3 regions of the Halopseudomonas salina genome follow, and region 3 is predicted to be linked to each of the others. Evidence: predicted binding sites of a transcription regulator. Region 3 holds the regulator's gene; each other region holds the start of a gene.
The links. Region 3 encodes FliA, which starts transcription of late flagellar genes. Its sites were predicted from a motif close to CTAAAGTTTNNNNNNNNNNNGCCGNTAA; they were not measured.
Positions count from the first base shown of each region.

Region 1: the regulator FliA is predicted to act here: its motif matches at 2,506-2,533, upstream of IEV54_RS08935 (flagellin).
Region 2: the regulator FliA is predicted to act here: its motif matches at 5,033-5,060, upstream of IEV54_RS02240 (methyl-accepting chemotaxis protein).

Region 1 covers NZ_BMFF01000003.1:331,913-338,811, forward strand. Annotated here, with positions in the region: gene fliD (flagellar filament capping protein FliD) at 1-626, opposite strand, end outside; gene IEV54_RS08930 (flagellar protein FlaG) at 730-1,134, opposite strand; gene IEV54_RS08935 (flagellin) at 1,210-2,412, opposite strand; gene IEV54_RS08940 (glycosyltransferase) at 2,654-6,899, opposite strand, start outside.
Region 2 covers NZ_BMFF01000001.1:446,724-453,622, reverse strand. Annotated here, with positions in the region: gene recR (recombination mediator RecR) at 1-494, opposite strand, end outside; gene IEV54_RS02255 (YbaB/EbfC family nucleoid-associated protein) at 525-851, opposite strand; gene dnaX (DNA polymerase III subunit gamma/tau) at 866-2,962, opposite strand; RNA gene ffs (signal recognition particle sRNA small type) at 3,087-3,183, opposite strand; gene IEV54_RS02240 (methyl-accepting chemotaxis protein) at 3,299-4,942, opposite strand; gene IEV54_RS02235 (hypothetical protein) at 5,251-5,529, opposite strand; gene IEV54_RS02230 (AEC family transporter) at 5,747-6,673, opposite strand; gene IEV54_RS02225 (thiopurine S-methyltransferase) at 6,766-6,899, opposite strand, start outside.
Region 3 covers NZ_BMFF01000003.1:177,766-184,664, reverse strand. Annotated here, with positions in the region: gene flhF (flagellar biosynthesis GTPase FlhF) at 1-1,183, shown strand, start outside; gene fleN (flagellar synthesis regulator FleN) at 1,213-2,040, shown strand; gene IEV54_RS08220 (RNA polymerase sigma factor FliA) at 2,037-2,774, shown strand; gene IEV54_RS08215 (chemotaxis response regulator CheY) at 2,991-3,368, shown strand; gene IEV54_RS08210 (protein phosphatase CheZ) at 3,386-4,180, shown strand; gene IEV54_RS08205 (chemotaxis protein CheA) at 4,208-6,490, shown strand; gene IEV54_RS08200 (protein-glutamate methylesterase/protein-glutamine glutaminase) at 6,574-6,899, shown strand, end outside.

The sequences.
Region 1 (6,899 bases), 150 kb from region 3:
GTGAAGTCCAACTGACCTAGGTTGCCGGTAGTACTGCTGGAGCTGACGCTGATATCGTTACCGTTACCCGCCTTGTCCGAACTCAGTACCAGACGTGCTCCGCCTGCACCGCTGGGGTCGCTTACGATCGTGGCGGACAGGCCGCTGTTTTTTCCGGCCGCATTGATCGCATCGCGGATCCCGGCAAGACTGCTGTCGTTTTCACCGATGGAAATATCGAGAGCTTCTCCACCCACAGAAATAGTGAGTGTACCGGTACCAACGGGGTCAGTGGCGTTATCCAACCCCTGCAGGGACAATTTGCTGGTCTGCGCCAGATTGAAGACCTGGACGCTGAAGTTGCCTGCGGTTGCCGTTCCATCTGCCTTGGCGGTAAAGATGTCCTGCTTGGCGGAGGTGGCACTACGTTTCTCGAACAGGGCGGGATCGTTGAGATCCTTGATCGCACTCTGGAAGTCGGAAATCGCACTCCGAAATTGTCCAAGCCCGGAGAACTTGGCCGTGGTGTCCCGCTCCAGACGATTCAGTTGAGCGGTTTTGGGAGCGCTTTCCGCATTCACCATTGCCTTGACGATATTATTGATATCGAGACCGGAACCAACACCTGTAAAACCTTGAATAGCCATAAGCCTGCCCCTACGACCGTTTTTTGGCGGTCTGCGTACCGAATAGAATGTCCCGGTAATGCAGGCAAGTTATGTGCCAGTAGAACCGGCCAGCAGCAAGCCCTCAGGCTTCTGCTTTAAACAGCAAGCTGCGAATTTCGGAAAGGCTCTCCGAGAGTCGCAACGCTTCTTCCGAGGGAATCTGGCGAATCACTTCGCCACTGGTAGCCTCGGTTACATTGATTACCACCCGGCCGCTGCTGTCATCCACGTTGAAGTTGATGTCACGCTGGACCGACTGGACGAAATTCTGCATGTCAGAAACGGCCGCATCTATTGCTTCACGGTCTGCTTCGACGGGCTGATCTGTCAAAGATGAGCGAGTAGCCTCATCCGTTTTGTTCGAGCTGATTGCTGATGCAACATCCGTTTGCTTGCCGGCAGCCCTGCCGACACTACCCGCCTCAACCGAAACACCGGCGCGTGCAGTGCTAGTTACTTCAAACGGTTTGAGAACGCCCATTTCCATGGTGCTTACCTCGCAAAGGAAAAAGCGGAGGGAAGGCTTTCAGCCCTCCCCCCGCAGTCTAGCTCCTATTCGACCTTAGCCCAAGAGGCTGAGGACGGCCTGGGGCAGCTGGTTGGCCTGGGCCAGGATTGAAGTACCAGCCTGCTGGAGGATCTGGTTCTTGGTCAGCTTCGCAGTTTCAGCAGCGAAGTCGGTATCCTGAATCCGGCCGCGAGCGGAAGAAGCATTCTCGGACACGTTCTGCAGGTTGCTGATAGTCGACTGGAAGCGGTTCTGGGCAGCACCCAGGTCCGCACGCTGGCTATCGATGGACTGCAGGGCGGCGTCGATGATGTAGACGGCTTCCTGAGCACCTTTGGCAGACGTGATGTCGATATCTTTCACAGAGTTATTAGATGTAACATCGGCCAGCGCCACTGCAGTCCCACCGCTGGCGGCCGTTTCGGCAGCAGCAGCAGTGGTGTCAGTAGCGAATGCGATCGACAGCTCACCCTTGTTGGCAGTACCAAGATCAGCATCAGTGATGACGTCAATTCCACCAGCGTCGTTGACGAACGCACCTACACCCATGTTGGCATCGTTGATAACTGTTGCCAGCAGCTGGGTCTGCTCGGCAGCGGTGGCGCCGGAGGCATATTCAGCGCTGATGGTAAATACGCGATCAGTACCGTCTGCACTGCCCTGCTCCACAGTGAAGCTTACAGCAACCGCACCGCTAGCCGTTGCTGCGGCTTGTGTAGCAATGGTACCGCTGCTGATGGAATCGGATTTCAATTCCTTGGTGCTAACCTCGTCCAGCTTGAGACTGATCGCTTCGTTCGCAGCACTACCAACCTGGAAGGTTTCGGTTCCGAAGCTGCCATCAAACAGCTTCTTGCCACCGAATGCAGTGGTGTTGGAAATCCGGTCCAACTCTTTCTTCAACTCGGTCACTTCAGAATTCAAGGCGTCACGCTCGGTGTCGCTGTTGGAGCCGTTTGCCGACTGCAGGGACAGATCACGCATACGCTGCAGGATGTTGGTGGATTCCTGCAGAGCGCCTTCGGCAGTCTGAGCGATCGAGATGCCGTTGTTGGCGTTCTTGGTAGCAACACCGAGACCATTGATCTGGCTGGTCAGACGGTTGGCGATCTGCAGGCCAGCCGCGTCGTCCTTGGCGCTGTTGATCTGCGAACCGGAAGACAAACGCTGCAGGGAAGTCTGCAGGTTGTTGGAAGATGCACCCAAGTTACGCTGGGCGTTGAGTGAAGCTACGTTTGTGTTGACTGTAAGAGCCATGGTAAGTACCTCGTAAACTTGGTTATGTTTGCCTGAGCAGCGATCTCAGGGCCGGCTTTGCCCAGGCACCCATTGAGTTCGCATTCAAGTACTGTATCGACGCCACTCACCAAAGCTTTAGGGGTTTTGAAAAAAATCTTTGTCAACCCGCCTGCACCTAATGTGGCGAGGCCGAGATACCAACCAGCCCTACCCTCTTATCGTCCACATTCGGACATTCTTTAACTCGGCAACTGGAAGATCATTCCGGCAACCACGCCTTACGCCAAAGATCGAGATTCGCCCCTTCAAGCATCCATTGGCTAGTCACCGCATCTCGAAGGGCGTCGCCCATGGCCTCACTGGCGTCAAGGTCTGCAAGATGCATCCGTATTGCCTCGACCCAGTCCTTGTAGCGATTTTTGACCCGTGTAACCGGCAAGTCGCCTTCATAACAGCGCAGTTCGCTACATATCACCGGATAGCCGCATGCGCCGTATTCCAGAAGCCTTAGGTTACTTTTGCATTCGTTGAACAAGTTCTGTTCTACCGGGGCAAGAGCCAGGTCTAGATTTAGCCGCGCCAACGCCGCCGGATACTGTGCGATCGGAACACCAGGATGATACTCATGGATATAGGGCCTTAATTTGTCAGGGCACATCCCGAAGAACACCCATTCCACCTCGTCAGAAAGCGCTTTGACTACATCCTCAATCATTTCCAGATCACCCGTGTGACTCGCCCCACCTGCCCACCCCACACGCGGCTTTTTGGCGGTACGCCTGTAGCTGACGGGTAAACTCCCCCTCCACAGTAGCGGATCGAGCGTGTTCTGCCTGACACGTATATCCGAATGGAAGTCGCCAAAAGCTTCGGCGATGGCGTCTGTGGAAACGACAAAACGATTGACAAAAGACAAGCCACGCCGCAAGGATTTGACAATATCCTTGGGCATGTGACTTCTATGCACACTTTTAAGCGGTAGATTCGGCAAATAGTCGTCCAGCTCATAGACTTTGAAGGCCCTGGAAAATGCACGCATCCGCCGCATCGCCTCAAGCCGTTCGTTGCTTATTTGTCGCTGCAGAACCACCACATCCGGATCGTAGCGTTCAAGATCAGTGACATGCATCAGCCCGCGAGAAAGGGCACCATCAATCAAACCAGCTGTCTTCAACGCGCTAAAAGGTTGAATGACCCGATACTGCCCACACCCGGTTTCATCAGCAGGATGCGCCAAGATGACAGGTACCGGACGAAAGACATTCAGAGGTCGCCAGGATATCTGCGGATCAGCCAGCTTGAAGCCGCCCGGCTTGGCTAGCGAGAAGTTGGGGTTATAAGCAGGGTCCCGCGCTAAACGAGGCAACCAGCGAGCGAAAAGCGCATCTTCGACCGCAACTGGCATAGCCTTTTTTTCAGCGCTATGAAGCAAGGTAGCTCTAGGCGTCCAGACCAGCATATGTCCGCTATCAGTAATACGCAGGCAGAGATCGACATCGCTCCCCTGATCAGCAAAGTGCTTGGCATCCATGCCGCCCACGTCAACATATAGCGACTTGCGCACCAACAGGCAGCTGTCAGCCACAGCGCTGATGTTCTGATCTACCTGTAGACGCTGCATGTATCCTGTAGCATCCAGTGACTCACCCAGAAACATGCCGGCAGCGGGGCCTTCCAGTCCGAGCACGAGGCCCGCGTGCGTAACCAGACCTTCCGAATTCACCGTACGCGCACCCACTACGCCGACTTCCGGTCTTTGACCGTGATTCATCAATGCATCCAGCCAATCTGCATCAATCACCGCTACATCTGGGCGCAAGAGCAACAGGTAATCACCGCTGGCGTTCAATGCGGCCTGATTACAGGCTTCGCTGTGACTCAAACGCTCCGGGGAGCGCATTACCTTTATCTGTTCGCTACCCATTTGCTCGACACCCTTCAACCAATCGAGTGTCGGCGACCTCTGGCTCTGATTATCGATCAGTAAAATTTCGTAGTTGGGGTAGTGAGTATTTTCGAGAACACTCATGACACAGCGCTGGGCCATCGCCAAATCGTCGCGCACAACAATCACCACCGAGACCATTGGTTGTTCCGAATGCCCATATTCCACCCTGTACTGGCCAGGACGGACGCTACTCAATTGTGCCTTTGAATAGCCGCGAGCCTGGAGATGCGAGAGTATCGCTGAGCGTTCGTCCGGGCTGTCGCGCAGGGTAGGCGCTGCCGAAATGACGAGAGGTTCGGGGATATGGCCAAGGCCGCTGATACCTTCCTGATTGACCAGACGCAGGATCAGGTCCAGTTCCATGGCCTCGCCCATCTGCTCGTCAAAGCCATCAAGACTGAGTAGGTGTTTGCGATTAAACAGCCAATGCTGCGCAACCCCACGTGGAAAGCTGAGTAGGTAATCAAGATTGAAGTCAGGACGCAGCGCAGCGCCATAGTCATCGTCGTCCTGACGATAAAGTGCGTCGCAGTAGATGCCGCGGCACTGCGGATCGGCCAGGAGTTCCAGCGAAGTCATCTGCAAACCGCTGGCGGTCAATTCGTCGCCTGCGCGCACCAGCATAATCCAGTCACTGTTATCGGCCACGAGCAGCTCGTTGAGTGTAGCGACCCAGTTATCCGGCTGAACCTGAAACCAGGAGCCCAGATGACCTTCCGGCTTGGATGAAGTGCTCAGCACCAGGGGATTGACATTATTGACCGCGACAAAATTCTGTATCGAATCGAGACTGCGGGTCAGCCCCTCAGTGTCACCATCCAGATCAATGATCACCACTCCCAGTTGCGCCGTATGATCCTTCTGTTTCTCCGTATACTCGGCGATCAAACGCTGCTGCACTGGCGTCAGGGTTCTGGCAGCCAGCCAGGTGCGTACGGATGCCGGGGCACCCTTTGCAACGACTCCCAGTCTACGCAACTGCGCGGCGCGTCCCTGGCGAACCTGTTCGCTGCCCAGATCAGAATGGCGACGGTAGATTTCCTGGTAAAGCTCGGCGTAGTTCTTTGCAGCTTGCTCTGATCGCCGTTCAGACGTTTCGTCAGCCACGCGCATCCTGACTTCAACGGTGGTCTGCTGCAGGTGTATGAACTGTGCACGGGAGGCCAGGCGCAGAAGAAAATCCCAGTCCTCCAGCCCTGACAAGGTTTCATCAAAATCACCAGCCGCTATCGCAAGACTTCTTGCGCATGCAAAGGTGTTGACCGGTATGTAATTGTCGACGAACAGCCGTTCCTTCGAGTAGATATCGTGAACATAGCGATCCTCACGAACCAACTCGATACGGGAGTCCTGTTCCAGCTTCTCGGTAACAAACACCGCATTCGCGTAAACGACGGCGTCAGGATAGCTCTTTATCGCAATAGCCAGCGACTGAAGGTGGTCGGGCAGGAAGACGTCATCATCATCAAGGTAAGCAACATAGCGGCCCCTCGCTAACCGCAGCGCCGCATTACGAGCGGCAGCCGGGCCTCTATTCGCGCCCTGGCGCAAGTAGGTCAGGGGAAAATCAAAGCCATCAAGCAACGACTCGACCGGATCACCGTGATCGTTGACCAGAATGACTTCAAAATCCTGCAGGCTCTGCTCGGCCAGGCTACGCAGGGCATCCATCAGCATGGCTGGGCGGTTATAGGTGGTAAGCACGATAGCGAACAGAGGCTGCCCATTAGACTCAGCCAACGCTTCTAGCCGTTCACATAGCTGACTCACTCGCAATCCCAAAGACGAGGACTGTTCACCTGGATACAAAGCGAGGCGCCGGCGAAGATGCGCGGCAACACTGAGTTCATGATCTCGGAGCTTATTCTCCGCCCCGCGCTCGAAGACTCCCTCGACTATGCGTATATGGTCAGCTAGCGGCGCACTGGAAGAATAGAACTCGGTCGAGAGTTGAGCAGAGTGGGCTCGATAGGTGACCCCAGGTTTGCTCAGGAAGATAAAGTCAGGATATTTTTCTGCCACTTGCAACATCGAGAGCCAGTCACCGGCGCCATTGAGCTTTGAATCTCTCCGCCAAACCTGCAAGAAGGGATCACGCTGGATCAGCGTGGCAGACGGGGGGATGTAGCTGTCATGAACCAACAAGTCCGCGACCTCGTTGCGACCTCCCACATAATCCTGATCTTTGTAACCCGGATGCCTGGGCATATTGAGCATATTTCCCTGCTCATTCACCCAGCGGATCGCCGTATATCCAACAACCACTTCAGGATTTTCTAGCATGCGGGGCAGCAGGCTGGACAAGAAACCAGGGTTGTAATAATCGTCAGCCATCAGCAGCGACAGGTAGTGCCCCTGAGCGATCTGGATACCGTTGAGTACGTTATAGCTGGGGCCCACATTGCGTGAGTTGCGGATATAGCGGACACGAGGCTCATCGGCAAACGAGCGCACAGCCTCAGCGGTGTTGTCGGTTGATGCGTTATCGAGCACCAGGATCTCTATGTTTTTATAGCCCTGATCCAATACCGACAAGATGGTTTGCTTCAGGAACCGA
Region 2 (6,899 bases), on a different contig from region 3:
ATGCCTCGGGGTTTGAGCATACTTGCGATGTAGTGGGCGGTTGCTTCACCCTCGACAGTGGGGTTGGTGGCTAATATCACCTCAGCAACATCGCTGCGTTCAACCGCTTCCAGCAGCGCCGGTATTCCGATCTCCTCCGGTCCCATACCGTCGATAGGCGACAACTGTCCCTTGAGCACGAAATAGCGACCAGTGAAGCCTCCGGCCTGCTCGACTGCCCAGACATCGGCCGGACTCTGCAAAACACATAACAAGGTCGCATCCCTGCGTGGATCCGCGCAGATAGCACAAATGTCGTTCTCACTGAGCGTGCGACAACGGCTGCAGTAACCAACCCCGTCCATGGCGGTTGCCAGGGCACCGGCAAGATGCCGCGCCACATCTCGATCACGTTCAAGCAAATGCAACGCCATGCGCTGCGCTGTTTTGGGCCCAACGCCGGGAAGTCCGCGCAGCGCATCGATCAAATGACGAATCAGGGGACTGAAGCTCATGGCACCGCCTGAATTAGAGGAAGAAGGACTTTAAAAAGGCATCTTGAAGCCGTCGGGCAGATTCATACCCTGGGTCATGCCAGCCATCTTTTCCTGGTTGTTCTTTTCAATCTTGCGCACGGCATCGTTGAACGCTGCTGCAACCAGGTCTTCCAGAATGTCCTTTTCTTCGCTCATCAGGCTGTCATCGATGGATAACCGTTTGACATCGTGGCGCCCGGTCATGACTACCGATACCAGGCCCGCACCGGACTGGCCGGTAACTTCCGCGTTAGCCAACTCTTCCTGCATCCTGGCCATTTTCTCCTGCATTTCCTGCGCCTGCTTCATAAGCCCGGCCATGCCACCTTTCATCATGCTGTTATCCTCATTCAATGGGTCGTCGTATCAATGGGGCGGATACTACCTTCACAGATCTGTGCCGCAAATTCGCGCATGAGACCCAACACCAGCGGATCCTGCTGAATGCTCGCCTCCGCCTGCTCTTGGCGCTTGCGCTTGCGGCGGGCTGCAGCCACGGCAGGAGTCTCCTGGTCGGGAGCAGCAACGCGCACCTCCAGATCCACCGGCACACCAATATGCTCCACCAACGCCTGCTGCAGACGCAAGCGATGATTCTCGTTATAGAGGGCGCTGTGACCGGGATCCAGATGCAGTAACCAAACACTGTCACTACGATCCACGAGCTGGCAATGGGCCGCAATACTTTGCGTCAGGCCGCTGAGTCCCAACTGCAAAAATATGTCCAACCATTGGGCGGCCAGTCCGGTGGCCGGCGGTAGATCACCGGCTGCTGAGCTGGCATCCAGATTGTCTGCTTCGACTGTAGTCGCTGCAACTACCGCTTCAGCGGATTGCCAGTCACCGGGGTATTGACTCAGTTCGAGGCTGTCTTCCTCTTCGTCATCGCGGTCATCAGAATCACGATCAGTCACAGCCGTGGCCTGCAACCATTCCGCAGGGGGCTCGTCTTGGGGTGGCTTAACGGGCGTGGAGGTTTTCATGGGCTGGCCGGAACTGGGCTGACGCCAGGAATCATTGCTAACGTCGGACACATCAGTTGATGGCAGTTCGGACCCTGAAGCGTGATCGGAAGGCGCAGCAGCCACATTCGAGCCAAGGTCATTGGAGACCGCTGAAGACGCCCCGTGCTCCGGGGCTGGCCGCCCAGCGGGCTGGGCATCTGACCTTTGCAGCACGACTGCCTCGGATGCAAGATCCACCGAGCTGCTCACAGCCATTCCAGCTTCTGAAGAAACACCTTCCTGTGGGGTGGCTTCCGAAGTTGGCCTGGGAGTCCCGGATTCAGCCGTGGCCTGGCTGAGTCCCGCCGGCTTTCCCGGCGGAGCTTCAGGTGAAGCGACTACGGCGTCCTGTTCAACGCTGCCGGGCCTGAAGGCAAGCATCCGAAGCATGGCCATCTCGAAGCCGCCGCGCGGTTCGGGGGCCAGGGGCAGATCCCGGCGACCATGCAAACCCAGTTGGTAAAACAACTGCACGTCCTCGGCACTCACCCTACCGGCAAGGTCAATCACCCTCTCCTGGTCACCCAGACTGTTATCCACCGCCTGTGGTAGCACCTGAGCAATAGCCACGCGTTGCAAGACCGACAGCAGCTCACTCAACACGCCAGAAAAATCGGCACCCTGCTCCGCCAACTCGCCCACAGCAATCAACAAGGCCTGAGCGTCGCCCGCAGCCAGCGCATCAAGCAAGCCAAATACCTGACCGTGATCAATGGTCCCGAGCATGCTGCGTACGTCACTGACCTGTAATGCGCCATTGCCAAACGCAATTGCCTGATCAGTCAGGCTCAATGCATCACGCATGGAGCCGTCGGCCGCCCGCCCGAGCAACCACAAGGATTCTTCGTCAAAGCGGATCAGCTCTTCACCAAGAACGTGACGCAGGTGATCAACGATTTTTTCGGGCTGCATATTTTTCAACGAGAATTGCAGGCAGCGCGAGAGGATGGTGACAGGCAATTTTTGCGGGTCAGTGGTCGCGAGTAGAAACTTGACGTGTTCCGGGGGCTCCTCCAGGGTTTTCAGCAGCGCATTGAAACTGTGACTGGAAAGCATGTGCACTTCGTCGATCAGATAGACCTTGTACCGGCCCCGTGACGGCGCGTACTGCACGTTATCCAGAAGCTCGCGGGTATCTTCGACCTTGGTGCGACTGGCCGCGTCCACTTCAATCAGATCGACAAAGCGTCCCTCATCTATCTCCCGGCAGGCCGAACAGATTCCGCAGGGTTCGGAGCTAACTCCGGTCTCACAGTTCAGGCATTTGGCCAGAATACGCGCGATCGTCGTTTTTCCTACCCCCCGGGTGCCAGTGAAGAGGTAGGCATGGTGCAGCCGGTCGTGGTCGAGCGCATTAATCAACGCCTGGAGCACGTGGGTCTGGCCGACCATTTCACGGAACAGGCGCGGACGCCATTTGCGGGCAAGTACCTGATAACTCATTGGATGTGTGCTGTCCGGTAGGATCTGAAAGACAAGCGGGTACTGTAACCAAAGCAGGCTGACTTTGCGAGATATGCGGTGAGGCTTGGTGTTACTGAATAGGGTAGGTCGTCATGGGTGGCGACCCTACCAGCCACACCCCGGCACACGATGTAACCGCTGTGGCTGCTCCCTTCCGGGCCTGACCAGGTTAACGGCGAATCATTGCGAGGGGACCGGCAGGGTCACCATAACGAACCTGTACTGGACAGGCCGCGCTATTGTAACGGCTTGCCAACAACTTACAACCCATTGTTGGGCGCCTCACAACGCCTTTTTTTCGGACCAGGTACCATTTCAGGTTCTGAAACGCCCTACCTGTTGCTGCAAGCCGGCCGCAAGCCTCGCCATGGACTCACTGGCTTGACGGCTCTCGCTGGAATTTTGTGCCGCCTGATCAGAAAGATCCCGGATCCCACTGATATTACGGGCAATTTCTTCAGTGGTCTGAGTCTGTTCCTCACAGGCCGAAGCGATCTGTGCGGCCATGTCGTTGATTCGCACCACTGACTGTGCCGTCTCGCTAAGCGACCTCTCTGCGCCTTCTGCCTGCTCGACACTTTCTGCAGCCAGCGTGGCACCCCGCTGCATGACAGTCACTGCCTGCGAACTACCAGCTTGCAGGCTCTGGATCATCTCCTGAATGTCCCGGGTGGAGTCCTGTGTGCGCGCGGCCAGGGTCCTCACCTCGTCGGCTACCACGGCAAAGCCTCGACCTTGCTCGCCGGCACGAGCAGCTTCGATTGCTGCGTTAAGTGCCAGCAAATTGGTTTGCTCGGCAATCGCCTGAATGACACTCAGCACGCCACCTATCTTGTCACTGTCCTGCTCAAGCCGGTTTATGACGCCTGCCGCTTCCGCCACATCCTTGGCCAAGCGCCGCAGGGCATTCATGGTCTGGCCAACAACTTCGGATGTCGCTTTCCCCTGCTGGTCCGCCTGACGCGCAGCTTCGGCCGTACTGTGTGCGTTATCAGCCACTTCATGAATAGCTGCGGTCATTTCGGTTGCCGCTGTACTCACCTGATCGATAGCCAGGTGCTGGTCTGTCACCAACTGATCCTGGTTGGCGGCTATGGCGCTCATCTGCTCTGACGCTGAAGCCACCAGGAGTGTCGATTCAGCAACTTCGCGAATGAGCATCTGCAATTGACCGAGGAACTCATTGAAGCTCGCACCAAGCTGCCCCACTTCATCGGCCGAGCTGACCTCAACTCGCTTGGTCAGATCGCCACCACCGCCGGCAATATCCCGGATACGAGCAAGGATGTCCTGGATCGGGCGGACGATCAGACCAGGTAAAAAGGCAATGGTCAGCACACAGATAACGAGTCCGAGAATGACTACCAGAGCCAGATTGCGTGCATTGGCTGCCGTAAAGCTTGCTGCGTCCGTTAATTCAGTGGCAGCCTCGGCGTCCACAACTTGAGTCATCTGATCGATCAGATCGCGGGCCCGGCCAAACAACTCGGCAGACTGACCATAACTGAGCTGATTAGCTTCGCCCTTGTCCTGGAATGCTTCGCTCTGCGACAGCCGTACCACTTCCAGGCTGACCCGTTTCCAGTCGCCGAAAACCTGCACAAACTGCTGGCCCAAGGCCTTACTCTCTGGAGAAACCGCCAGCGAGGTGGATACCTTGACCCGATCCAGCGCCTGCTGCAGGTTATCTGCGTGTTCGGACACGAGCTTATCGCGCTCCACGCGCGCCACCCCCTGCACAAGTGACCGCTCGGCAACCAGCGCTTGGTACATGTCCCGATCAGCTTCAAGGAGATTGGTTGCCTGAGGCAACAAGCCGCTGGAGAAACGCTCCATGCGCGAGGACAAATCATTGGTGCCGATAAAGGCTACGGCGCCCAGCAAACAGAAAAGGCCGGCCAGCAGTACCATTGGAAGAGTTAACTTCCAGCGGAAACCCAGATTACGAAAAGAAGCCATTATTGTTTCCTCATATGGTTCGCGGCCTTGGCTCGATCGCAAAAGGCGCCTTTTTGTCAGAAAGAAGTTCTTACTGACATATTAGCTGCCATATCGGCCGTTTATCGAACAACATGAGGAAATTTTGCGACTGTGCATGCTGAATTATGTCTCAGCCCGCCCCGCGCCTGAACAATCCAGATGAGGGGGAAGCCGCCCCGTCGTGCATTCTGCATGCGTAGAACACCACAGGGCACCAGGATCATTATGAACTTTACGGGTAATGCGAGGTCGCCTATACACGACGAGCGAACAACCAGCCGGAATTGCTAAAATACCCAACTGCGTTGTTGACTTGCACGCTCCAGCGCCACCGCGACAGCATCAGGTTCTCCTGGCTTTTCGATAGTCGCTGTTGTGCGCATGTTCATTTGCCGCGCAACTGCCCGAGAGCTGGGATTGTCGTCGACCCAACTGCGCATCTCGACCTGCTGGGGCGCCTGGCGTGCAGAGGTATTAATGTCCGCCTCACCCGTAGAGAGCAGGAATGCCGCACCGAGCAGCATCCCCTGGATACTGACGAAAAAAGCAACGTCTCGACCTTTCATTCTGAAATTCCTCCCAATATCAATCAGAGTGATGAGCTCTAGTGCTGATGGCGACGCTATCGCCTATACAGGGAGAGTTGCAGAGGTCATGCCAGTAATTAAATATATTTAAATTCAATAAAATCAATATTTTACAATTTTTCGATCCCGATCCTCATTGCATTTTGCATGACCTGGTCAATTTTTGTCAGGCAGGATGCATGGAGGCAAAATGCTGTCATAGCGATGACATTACAAGGGAGACCATTACGGGTATGTAGATCAGCGCAAATACAGTACTCAAGAGCGTCGTTCCTGCCACCTGCTGGGGCTCGGTATCGAGCAGAGTAGCTATTACCACCGTATTGGCGGCAATCGGTGTGATGGAGATAAGAAACACCGCCTTGTACACAGCAGCGTCGTAAATGTGCAGCCACAGGCTATCGATACCCCAGAACCCCAGAGCCAGCAGAGGCCAGGAAATGAATTTGCCAAAAAATGCCAGGGCGGTAAAACGCAAATCGCCTGCCAGACCCCGAAAACTCAGAATACTCATACCAATAATCATCATGCCAAGGATGCTGTAGGCGCCCCGGAGATTATCGAACAGGGGTACAAGTACCCCTGGAATACTCAGGTCAGCAAGATTCAGCATCACGGCAAGACAGAAGGCGTAAATGGAAGGCAGACGCGCGACCTTCAGCAGACAGTCACGAATACCAAAACGTCCGCGCGCTGCCAGGTAGAAGCCTACTGAGTTCTCATACAGCGTTGTGCCCAGCAGACACACTATATAGATACCCAGACCCTCCTCGCCGAATATCAACAACGCGACGGGGATGCCAAAGTACCCTGTGTTACCGGTACCCACCGACAGTGGAATGAGGTTGGCACTGGCATTATTCAGCCAGCCACGGGCGACGATTAGATGAGCCACGCCAAGGAAGGTACAAAAGCCGAACACCAGGAATGGAAGCATGATGACGCTGGCTGACAAAGGCGCATTCATCACGCCCGAAAACACGACCGACGGTGTGACAATGTACAGCATGATCCCGGCAATGTGGCTACCACTCGCCTGGAGAAACCGGCCTGCAAGCCAGCCAAGCCCAACGGTTATGTAAAGCGGAAAAAGCTTGAACAACAAGGCAAGGGCGGCCGCCATGATAACTCCGGGCAGGAAACAGACCTGATATTACCAATCTCCCGAGCGCCCGTGATAGCGGCCCGCAGGAGCCGCTCACCGTGGCCATCGGGTCACTTTTCTTCGATGAGGTAGACCCGCTCGATCAGGCTGGTCAAGCCCTGGTCGCGAAATACAGGATGATCGCCGAGCACGTCGACCTCATGCAGAACCGACACCGAGCAACCGGAAAAAAGCGTCCTGACCT
Region 3 (6,899 bases):
CAAGAAAACCCAGGAGCGCATCGTCAGCGCCCGGGCTCAGCTTGAGGCCGGCGACCGTTCGACCGAGCAGCCCAGCGTCAATCGGCAGTTGTTTGGCGAGACCATGCGCCAGGCAGTGCGCGATGGCTCGCCTGTTGCCCGCGAGCTGCTCGACAGACTGAATAACGAAATCGCCGACCCGGTCCCCGAGGCGCCCCGCGCCCAGGCAGCACCCACTCGGCAGCAGACTCACTCCGAACCCGAAAGCAGCTCCGGCCTGAGCGCCATGCGCGATGAAATTGCCGGTCTGCGCGAAATGCTCGAAGCGCAGTTGGGTAGCATGGCCTGGGGTCAGGTCAATCAGCAGCGCCCACAACAGGCCAGCCTCTGGCGGCGTCTTACCCAACTGGGCCTGCCAGCCGAATTGAGCCAGAAGCTGCTGCAACTGGTAGCTAACGAAACCAATACGCGCCAGGCCTGGCGGATGCTGCTGGCGCACCTGGCCCACAGCATCCCGGTCATGCGCGAAGAGCTGGTTGATCAGGGCGGCATTGTTGCATTGGTCGGTCCCACCGGCGCCGGCAAGACCACCACCCTGGGCAAGCTTGCCGCACGCTATGTGCTCAAGCATGGCAGCCAGCATGTGGCTCTGGTCACCATGGATACCTATCGCATTGGTGCCCACGAGCAATTGCGTACCCTTGGGCGTATTCTCAATGTGCCGGTGCGCGTGGTTGACGAGCAAAACAGCCTGGCCGATGTGCTTCAGGAATTCTCCGGCAAGCGCCTGGTGCTGGTCGACAGCGCCGGCCTTCAGGCCCAGGACCCGCATCTTCACGGCCAGCTCAATCAACTGGCGGCACTGGGCCATCGTGTCAGCAAGTTGCTGGTGCTGGCAGCAACCAGTCAGTATCAGGTGCTCAAGGCTGCTTATCACACCTACAAGGTCTGTGGCCTCAGCGGTTGCGTGTTGACCAAGGTCGACGAGGCAGCCACTCTCGGAGAAGCATTGGGTCTGGCCATGCAACAGGGTTTACCGGTAGCCTATCTGGCAGATGGCCAGCGCATACCGGATGATATTGCCAAGGCAGTGGGGCATCAGCTGGTCAGCCGCGCGGTCAGTCTGGCGGGCAACGAGGCGCCGGCAGATCAGGCCATGGCAGATGTGTTTGCCGGTATACTACACACCCAGCGGGCAAGCTAACCGAACTTATAAGAAGGTAATCAACGCAGATGGGCAGCAAACATCCGGTTCAGGTTATTGCGGTCACCGGCGGCAAGGGCGGCATAGGCAAGACCAACGTGTCAGTCAATCTCGGCCTCGCACTTGCCGATTTGGGGCGGCGTGTCGTCCTGCTTGATGCTGACCTTGGTCTGGCCAACGTCGACGTTCTGCTCGGACTCAAGGCCAAGGCGACGCTGGCTGACGTGCTGGAAGGAACCTGCGAGCTGCGCGATGTGCTGCTCAACGGCCCCGGGGGGATCCGCATCGTTCCAGCCGCTTCCGGCGCTGCCAGCATGGTCAACCTCAATCCCCAGCAGCATGCGGGTCTGATTCAGGCGTTCAGTGAAATCGGTGACAATATCGATGTGCTGATTGTCGACACCGCCGCCGGAATCGGCGATTCGGTTGTGAGCTTCGTACGCGCCTCCCAGGAAGTTCTGGTGGTTGTCTGCGATGAGCCCACCTCGATTACCGACGCCTATGCGCTGATCAAACTGCTTAATCGTGACCACGGCATGACGCGCTTTCGCGTGTTGGCCAACATGGTTCACACTCCCCAGGAAGGTCGTCTGGTGTTCAGCAAGCTGACCAAGGTCACCGATCGGTTTCTGGATGTGGCCCTGCAGTATGTTGGCGCGGTACCCTACGATGAAAACGTACGCAAGGCGGTGCAGAAACAGCGCGCGGTATATGATGCTTTCCCGCGTAGCAAGGCATCGCTGGCGATCCGCGGGATCGCACAGAAGGTGAACGCCTGGCCATTACCGGCCAATCCACGCGGCCACCTTGAATTTTTTGTCGAGCGCCTGGTGCAACAGACCGGAACAGGCCTATGACCTTAACGGCAGGTGGGGTGAGCATGTATACACGCGCACAGGGTTCCGCGGGTTCCCAGGATCGTCTGGTCGAACAGTTCGCTCCTCTGGTCAAGCGTATTGCCTACCATCTGCTGGGCCGCCTGCCGGCCAGCGTCCAGGTTGATGATCTTATACAGGCCGGCATGATCGGCTTGCTCGAAGCCTCTCGCAAGTTTGACAATTCCAAGGGCGCCAGCTTCGAGACCTATGCCGGTATCCGTATTCGTGGGGCCATGCTCGATGAGGTACGCAAGGGTGACTGGGCGCCACGTTCGGTACACCGCAATACTCGCATGGTCAGTGATGCAGTGCGCGCCGTCGAGTCGCGGCTGGGACGTGATGCCAAGGATCAGGAGATAGCTGCAGAGCTGGAAATGAGTCTTGAGGAATATTATTCGATCCTCAATGATACAGCCGGCAGCAAGCTGTTCAGCTTCGATGACCTGCTCGAATCCGGAACCCGGGCCGACGCACACGGCGACGAAGAGCCCTTTGGCGGGCTGGAGGACCAGCGTTTTCGCCAGGCTCTGGTGGAAGCAATTGACACCCTGCCCGAGCGTGAGCGTCTGCTGCTGTCGCTATATTACGACGAAGAGCTGAACCTCAAGGAAATAGGCGCAGTGCTTGGTGTCAGTGAGTCGCGCGTCAGTCAGTTACACAGTCAGTGCGCAGCGCGGCTGCGCGCCAGGCTGGGCGGATGGCGAAATGATTGATTTTGTGGTCAACATCCGGACAATGCCCACAGAACGAGAATATCGCCTGGCAGTAACAGGTACGAAGACGAACTAATGTCAGCGGAGGCAGCACGATTGGGCCACTCCGGTTACACTGGCGTCAATAAAACGTGAAAGGCTTGTTTGGCCAGTAGCTTAACGGAGTGTGACAACGCACTCTTCCTGGTGTGTACGGAGGTCGACTTGGACAAGAATATGAAAATTCTCATCGTTGATGATTTTTCAACGATGAGGCGCATCATCAAGAATTTGTTGCGCGACCTGGGGTTCACCAACACGGCGGAAGCCGATGATGGCACCTCCGCGCTGCCAATGCTGCAAAGCGGTAATTTTGACTTTCTGGTTACCGACTGGAACATGCCCGGCATGAGCGGCATCGATCTGCTACGTGCAGTACGAGCTGACGAACGCCTCAAGCATCTCCCGGTGTTGATGGTTACCGCTGAAGCCAAACGCGATCAGATCATCGAGGCCGCCCAGGCCGGTGTGAACGGTTACGTTGTCAAGCCGTTTACCGCTCAGGCACTCAAGGAAAAGATCGAGAAGATCTTCGAGCGCGTTCAGGCTAAATAACAACCGGGGTACAGGTTATGGCGTTAAGTAAGGACACCGGCCAGGCTACCGCTCAGGAATACGAACATTCCCTGAAGGACAATGCGCGGCAGTTGGTCGATCTCTTGGAGAAAGGGCAGTTCGGCGAAGCCATACTGGTCATTCACGCGATCAATCAGGCACGCGACCGCGGTCTCTATCATGAAGTGGGGCTGCTGACGCGTGCGCTGCACAACGCCATCGTCAACTTTCAGCTCGATACCAGCCAGGCGCTGGGTGATGATGTTGAAGCCACGCGTATCTCGGATGCCTCGGATCGGTTGGACTATGTCGTGACACTCACCGACAAGGCGGCCAACCGCACCATGGATCTGGTTGACGCCAGTGCGCCTATCGTTGCCAATCTGGGCCAGGAAGCCGCTGCACTGCGCACCGACTGGGAACGTCTGCAGCGACGCGAAATGGCCGCCGGCGAATTCCGCGACCTGTACAAGCGCATGGGTGACTTTCTGGAGAAAACCGAAAGCTCAGCCACCCAGGTCAGCGGTCAGTTGAATGAGATTGTCATGGCTCAGGATTATCAGGACCTCACCGGTCAGGTGATCAAGCGGGTGATTACTCTGGTGCATGACGTCGAGGAAAGCTTGCTGGATCTGGTACGCATGGCCGGTCAGGTGGATCGTTTTGCCGGCATAGAGCATCAGAAAGCCACCCCCGAAGCAAAAAAAGTGTCACCCAAGGGTGAAGGTCCGCAGATTCATGCCGATAAAAGAGAAGATGTTGTCTCAGGGCAGGATGAAGTCGATGACCTTCTGTCCAGCCTGGGCTTCTAATAACAAGCGCTACCCGGGAGTGGATGCATGAGCTTTGATGCGGATGAAGAGATCCTCCAGGACTTTCTGGTTGAGGCCGGAGAGATTCTGGAATTGTTGTCCGAACAGCTTATCGAGCTGGAAAATCGTCCCGACGATACCAACTTGCTCAATGCTATCTTCCGCGGCTTTCATACCGTCAAGGGTGGCGCCGGATTTCTTCAGCTCGACGCGCTGGTAGGCTGCTGTCACATCGCCGAGAACGTCTTCGATATCCTGCGCAAGGGCGAGCGAAAGGTTGATTCCGAGCTGATGGACGTCGTCCTCCAGGCATTGGACAGCGTCAACACCATGTTTGACGAAGTGCGCGAGCGCACCCCGCCAACGCCCGCCGATCCAGCCCTGCTCGAGGCCCTTGCACGACTGGCAACGCCAGCTGCTGACGAGCCCGCAAGCGACCCACTGCCCACCGAAGCCAGTCCGGCGACACCTGAACCGCAGGCCGTCCAGGCGCCGGAAGCGACAGTAGCCGAGGGCGATATTACCGACGATGAGTTTGAGCAGTTGCTCGATGCGCTGCATGGTCCGTCCGCAGATGCACAGCCATCCGGTGCCGTTGCACAGACTGACGCAGTCGCAGCCATTCCGGCTTCCGGCACGGGTGACGAAATCACCGATGACGAATTCGAAGCGCTGCTCGATCAGTTGCATGGCAAAGGCGCAACAACAGCCGCCACCGCCGCCGTTGCCGCCGCGCCGCCGTCTGCACCCGCACCGACGAGTGACGAAATCAACGACGACGAATTTGAAGCGCTGCTGGATGAACTCCATGGCAAGGGTGCAGCCCCGGGTCTTGCGGCCGCCTCCAGTCCCGCTGCCACATCCGCACCGGAGCCCGAAGCGTCAGATCACATAACCGATGACGAATTCGAAGCGCTGCTTGACCAGTTGCATGGGAATGGTAAACCGCCGACAGTGATTGACCCGCAGCCGGCTTCTGCTCCCGCCAAACCGGCGGCTGACGCAAAAAAAGCAGCCAAGCCCGTTGCGAAGGCGGCCAGTCCCGTATCAGCGGCCGCCACCGACACTGCACCGCCAACACCACCTTCTATCCCGCCGGTACCCAAGGACAAGGCCGGGGCTGCCTCCGATAACCCCGCCGTCGAAACCACGGTGAGGGTCGATACCGCCCGTCTTGATGAGATCATGAATATGGTCGGCGAGCTGGTGCTGGTGCGTAACCGCCTGGTGCGCCTGGGCGTGAGCAGCGGCGATGAGGAGCTCAACAAGGCAGTCGGCAATCTTGATGTGGTTACCGCTGATCTGCAGTCGTCGGTAATGAAGACGCGGATGCAGCCGATCAAGAAGGTGTTTGGCCGCTTCCCACGCGTGGTCCGGGATCTGGCGCGTAGCCTGAAAAAGGAAATCAACCTGGACATGATCGGTGAAGAGACCGATCTGGACAAGAATCTGGTCGAGGCTCTGGCCGACCCCCTGGTGCACCTGGTGCGCAACTCGGTCGACCACGGTATCGAGCTGCCCGCCGAACGGGAAGCCGCGGGCAAGCCGCGTACCGGCAAGGTAGTGCTGGCCGCCGAACAGGAAGGCGATCACATCCTGCTGACGATTACCGACGATGGCCGTGGTATGGACGCCGAAGTGTTGCGCGCCAAGGCAGTCGAGAAGGGCATGATGGACAAGGAGGTTGCCGATCGTCTGACCCAGAGCGAATGCTTCGATCTGATTCTGGCACCCGGTTTCTCGACCAAGACCGAAATTTCCGACGTATCCGGCCGCGGTGTCGGTATGGATGTGGTCAAGACCAAGATCTCCCAGCTCAACGGCACCATTGGCATCACTTCCACCAAGGGCCAGGGTACGGTGATTGCGATCAAGGTGCCCCTGACCCTGGCGATCATGCCGACCCTGATGGTGATGCTGAACGATCAGGCCTTTGCTCTGCCGCTGGTCAGCGTGAACGAGATCTATAATCTGGACCTGTCGCGCACCAACGTGGTGGACGGACAGGAGGTCATCATCGTCCGTGACAAGGCCCTGCCGCTGTTCTTTCTCAAGCGCTGGCTGATGCCGGGTGTCGAGGATACTTCAGACCGTTCCGCCGCCAGCGTGGTTATCGTCTCGGTGGGTACGCAGCGTGTCGGCTTCGTGGTCGATCAACTGGTCGGTCAGGAAGAAGTGGTGATCAAGCCGCTGGGACGCATGCTGCAGGGCACTGCCGGCATGTCCGGCGCGACCATTACCGGTGACGGTCGTATTGCGCTGATTCTGGATATCCCCAGCCTGCTCAAGCGTTACGCGCGCCGCAGTTAGTCGGCATGGTCGCGCATTAAATGGATACAGGCACGCTGCCGTCCGGCAGTGTGCCCTTCAGGTTTCAGGAGAGCAGATAGCCTATGGTAGTCAAGGTGCTGGTGGTGGACGACTCCGGGTTTTTCCGTCGCAGGGTGACGGAAATCCTGGCGGGCGACCCGCAGATCAAGGTAGTCGGCACCGCATCCAACGGGCGCGAAGCCGTGGACCAGACCCTTGCATTGCGTCCAGACGTGATCACCATGGATTACGAGATGCCGGTGATGGATGGCATAACGGCCGTGCGCGAAATCATGCAGCGCTGTCCCACCGCGGTTCTGATGTTCTCGTCGCTGACCTATGAGGGCGCGCGGATCAGTCTCGACGCTCTGGATGCCGGCGCCGCAGATTACCTGCCAAAGAATTTCGA